DNA from 2 places in the Ktedonobacter sp. SOSP1-52 genome. Region 1 is predicted to be linked to the other one. Evidence: riboswitches for the same ligand, from Rfam matches in the RefSeq annotation. Region 1 holds a riboswitch; the other holds the start of a gene.

Region 1 (2,452 bases):
CAGTGGCATCGGCGGCATCACTCCGGGCCTGGAGGACTCTCTCGAGGGTCTGCCCGGCGTAGACAATGTCCTACGCGTCTCCAAGCCATACAAGCTTGCCAGCCGCGAGTTTCACCCTGAGAATACCACGGTCGAGGTACCCGTGGCCTGTGTCGACGGTGGCAGCGTCACAATTGGCGGCAAAGACGTCGTCATGATGGCGGGTCCCTGCACCGTTGAGACGGAGACACAGTTGATGACTGCCGCCGAGGCCGTGCGCAAGGCTGGAGCCGTCATCCTGCGTGGTGGTGCCTTCAAGCCCTCAACCTCCCCCTACGGCTTCCGTGGCCTGGGTGAGAAGGGCCTTCAGTTGCTGGCGAAGGCGCGCAACGAGTTCGGCATGGCCGTGATTACCGAGGTCATGACTCCATCTGATGTAGCCATGGTCTGCGAGTACGCTGACATTCTCCAGATCGGTACGCGTAACATGCAGAACTACATGCTCCTGGACGAGATTGGGCGCACCAACAAGCCCGTCGTACTGAAGCGTGGCATGTCGGCGACCATCGAAGAGTGGCTGCTGGCCGCTGAATACGTGCTCTCACAGGGCAATAAAAACGTTATCCTCTGTGAGCGCGGCATCCGTACCTTCGAGAAGGCGACCCGCAACACGATGGACATCAGCGCCATCCCCGTCGCGAAGACACTCTCGCACCTGCCGATCATCTCAGATCCCAGCCAGGGCACGGGTCATCGTCACCTGGTGGGGCCGATGACGCTGGCCTCTATCGCCGCGGGAACCGACGCCCTCCTGATCGAGGTACACCCCAATCCCGACGAGGCGCTGAAGGATGGCGCGCAGTCGTTGACCATTCAGCAGTTCAACGAACTGATGCCACAGGCGCAGGCAGTGGCGCACGCCATCGGCCGCGACTTCATTACACGCTAGGCGCGACAAAAGCTCCAGGGCTGCATGAGACGGGTTCTCATCTTGAGGACCTGACTCACACAGCCCCTGGAAAAATGCAGAATATCTGGTATACTGGAAGAAGAAAGTAGACACATTCCGTGTTCTCTCGGTAACTGGCGCGTACGTGGATTACCACGGGGAAGCCTGGAGAACAGTTTAATTTATGTATCAGCCGCTCGCCTGGGCTGGGCACCAGATTGATGGTGCCTTTTTTGTTTGCTGAAACGAGGGAGAGATACACATGCTCAAAGAGAAAGTTGCCCTACATCTAGCAGGCCCCACGCCTGTTCCCCCGCAGGTTGCCGCCGCCATGACCATGCCCATGATCAATCACCGCAGCGAAAAGTTTAGCGTGCTGGCAAAAGACGTTGCCAGTAAGCTCCAGGCGCTTTTCCGCACGCAGGAGCAGGTCTACGTCCTGGCAAGCTCGGGTAGTAGTGGCTGGGAGACCGCGATGGTCAACTTTGTGCCCGCAGGCGCCAAGGTGCTCAACGTCGTGATTGGCGATTTTGGTGAGCGCTGGTCCAAGGCCAACGCGGAGTTGGGCTATGCTGTCGAGCACCTGGACTACGAGCCAGGAACCGCCGCCAAGCCAGCCGAGGTTGCCGAGGTGCTCAGCAAGCACCAGGGCAGCATCAAAGCCGTCTGCCTGCAACATAATGAGACCAGTACAGGCGTCTTTAATCCCGTGAAAGAGATCGCCGCCGAGGCCGCAAAACATGGCGCGCTCGTCCTCGTCGATGGCGTCTCCAGCGTAGGCGCACTTCCACTGCACATGGATGAGTGGGGCGTAGACGTCGCCTTCACCGGCTCACAGAAAACCCTGATGTGCCCTCCCGGTATGATGATCATCGCCGCGAGCAAGCGAGCATGGGCCCAGGCGGAAGAGGCGCATACGCCCAAGTTCTACTTCAGCCTGAAGGAATATCGCAAGAGCTACGACAAGGGTCAGACCCCACAAACGCCCCCCATCTCGCTCTACTATGGCCTGCAAGCCGCGCTGAACATGCTGGCAGAAGAGGGCTGGGAGCAGGTACAGGAGCGCCATCACCTCATGGGTGAGATGTGCCGCGCAGGCATCAAGGCCGCTGGACTCGACCTGTTGTGCACAGAAGAGCAGTTTGCCTCCGATACCCTGACCGCCGTCATGGTTCCAGAGGGCGTCGAGGCCGCGGCCTTCCTCAAGGTTGCGCGCGACACCTTCGGCGTCATCTATGCCGCGGGCCAGGGCAAAACCCTGAAAGAGCGCATCTTCCGTATCGGGCACATGGGCTATATAACCCCCAATGATGTCCTGGTCGCGCTAAGCGCTGTTGAGAACAGCCTGGCTTATCTCGGTTATAACATCCAGCCGGGCAAGGCGGTTGCCGCCGCCCAAGCCGTATGGCTCAAAGCCGTACGCCAGGGATAAGGAGAAAAACAGCGGGTGCGCTTTCGAGCGCACCCGCTGTTTTTCTCCTTATGGCTACTCGTTAAGCGAGAGTTTATAGTAAGCCATCTGTG
Region 2 (2,452 bases), on a different contig from region 1:
TCTATCAGGTCCTGATGAGCGACAGCATCTACTAGGTACAGGCAATTTGACGTTTGAGCAGACGCAACGCTTACGGTCAGAAACCGAGCAGGTGCCTCTTGCCGACTACGTTAACGCAGAAAACATCGCTCGTTTGCGTGCAAACGAAGTGGTTCTACTTGACCTGGAAAAGCAGCCGTATGTTAAACCGCACTCGAGCTTTGGTGCTCGCTATCGTTTGGTGGCGCCCATGGTGCTTCATGATCGCTTGATAGGTCTTTTTATCATCGCAAAGATGGAAGAGGAATTTTCCTGCGTTGAGTGTGCCTACACAGAGGAAGAGATCGCCCTGGCCAAGGCTGTAGCTAAATTAACGGCCCTGGTAATCGAGCAGGTGCGTTTACTCGAATCGTGGGCGACAGAGAACGCCAAAAAACAGGCGCTACAAGAGCTGAATAAGCACTATGATGAGTTTATCTCTATTGCCAGCCATGAGCTGAGAACGCCGTTGACCACGATTAAAGGCAATGTGGAGTTGGCGCTGCGGCGCCTGAAGAAGTTTATGCAGCAGGAAGACTCCCGAGAACTCCAGACCTCGCTTGAACGTATCCAGATCCCGCTTGATTATGCGCTCCAACGCTCGCAGGTGCAGGAGCGAATGATTAGTGAACTATTGGATGCCTCACGCATACAGGCCAGGAAGTTAATCATTGTAAAGAAACCCTGTAACCTGGTGGAAATAGTTCGCAATGCTGTTGCAGATTCGAGACAGGCCGCACCTGATCGGAGTATACAGCTTACTCTTCCAGATGAGGACACACTACTCGTTGAGGCTGATGCCGATCGTATTGGCCAGGTGCTGCTCAACTATCTGACCAATGCGCTTAAATACTCAGAGGCTCATCAGCCTGTGTTTGTGACGCTAGCCAAAGAGGAGACATGCGCGAGAGTATCTGTACGTGATCATGGGCCGGGTCTTACCCCAGAGGCGCAGGCGCAGGTTTGGAAACGCTTTTATCGCGTGCCCGGCGTCGAGGTGCAGTATGGTTCTGGCACAGGCCTGGGACTGGGCCTCTTTATCTGCCGAGAGATCATTGAGAGTCATGAGGGACAGGTAGGAGTCTATAGCCAGCCAGGAGAGTGTTCGACGTTCTGGTTCACCCTACCATTAGCCATGCTTTAAGAGAGTATGGTCGTTTTCCGAGAAATTCTTGACGCAGATGATGCAGACTGGTATAGTTAGGCACGGAGAATATCTCCTGTTCCCTGGTAACTGGCGATAAGAGTGGAAGAACCACAAGGGAGCCTGGGAATAAGCAGTAGACAGTCGCTCGCCTGGGCTGCTTCACCTATGTTATGTCTCGATAGCAAAGGGAGGAGCACCTATTTATGACGATCAATGCAACGCCCACCACGTTTCTTGTCCGCTACCTGCAAGCGCTCAATGGAGCCATCCCCAACTCAGCTGCCGCGGCTTTTTATGCCTCGCTCGACCAGGTCAACAGTGTCTCGCCGACCATCGCAGCATCCATCATAAAGGAGCTACAGGATCAGCGCCAGAACCTGAAGTTAATCGCTAGTGAGAACTATAGCTCTCTGGCGACGCAGTTTGCTATGGGCAACCTCTTGACCGATAAGTATGCTGAAGGGCACCCTTACCATCGTTTCTATGCTGGCTGTGATAATGTCGACGCCATTGAGGCCGAGGCGGTAGAACTGGCGTGTTCGCTCTTTGGTGCTGAGCATGCCTATGTCCAGCCTCATTCGGGTGCTGACGCCAACCTGGTGGCCTTCCTGGCCATCCTCTCAAGCAAAGCCCAGAAGCCCTTGCTTGAAAGCCTGAATATCGAGAATATCTCCACGGTCTCCCGCGAGGACTGGAATAAGGTGCGAGCTACCGTGCAGAATCAGCGCCTGCTCGCGCTCGATTACTACTCTGGAGGGCACCTGACGCATGGCTACCGGCATAACGTCTCCAGCACGCTCTTCGATGTCTATTCTTACACCGTCGATCAAGATAGCGGCCTGATTGACCTGGACCAGTTGCGCAAGCAGCTACACGAGGTGCGTCCACTGATCCTGCTGGCAGGCTACAGCGCTTATCCACGCAAGTTGAACTTCGCCAAGATGCGCGAGATGGCCGACGAGGTGGGCGCGATCCTGATGGTAGACATGGCACACTTCGCGGGCCTGGTGGCGGGCAAGGTCTTTACCGGCGAGTACAATCCCATTCCCTACGCGCATGTTGTGACCAGTACCACGCATAAGACCTTGCGTGGCCCGCGTGGTGGCCTGGTGCTGTGTAAGCAAGAGTTCGCCGAGTGGGTCGACAAGGGCTGCCCCGCGATCCTGGGCGGTCCGCTCCCGCATGTACTGGCCGCCAAGGCAGTCGCCTTCCGCGAGGCAAGCCAGCCAGAGTTTGAGACTTATGCGCATGCCATTGTCGAGAACTCCCAGGCCCTGGCCCAGGCAT

Evidence for each region. Region 1 has a riboswitch for ZMP and ZTP ahead of JMJ16_RS30075 (alanine--glyoxylate aminotransferase family protein). Riboswitches for the same ligand answer to the same signal wherever they lie in the genome.
Region 2: another riboswitch for ZMP and ZTP. It lies ahead of JMJ16_RS48180 (glycine hydroxymethyltransferase); the one in region 1 lies ahead of JMJ16_RS30075 (alanine--glyoxylate aminotransferase family protein).

What each region holds. Positions count from the first base shown of each region.
Region 1 is NZ_BNJH01000003.1:1,066,013-1,068,464, reverse strand. It holds gene aroF (3-deoxy-7-phosphoheptulonate synthase) at 1-928, shown strand, start outside; ZMP/ZTP riboswitch at 1,049-1,142, shown strand; gene JMJ16_RS30075 (alanine--glyoxylate aminotransferase family protein) at 1,191-2,360, shown strand; gene JMJ16_RS30070 (6-pyruvoyl tetrahydropterin synthase family protein) at 2,415-2,452, opposite strand, start outside.
Region 2 is NZ_BNJH01000006.1:686,468-688,919, forward strand. It holds gene JMJ16_RS48175 (ATP-binding protein) at 1-1,162, shown strand, start outside; ZMP/ZTP riboswitch at 1,239-1,327, shown strand; gene JMJ16_RS48180 (glycine hydroxymethyltransferase) at 1,369-2,452, shown strand, end outside.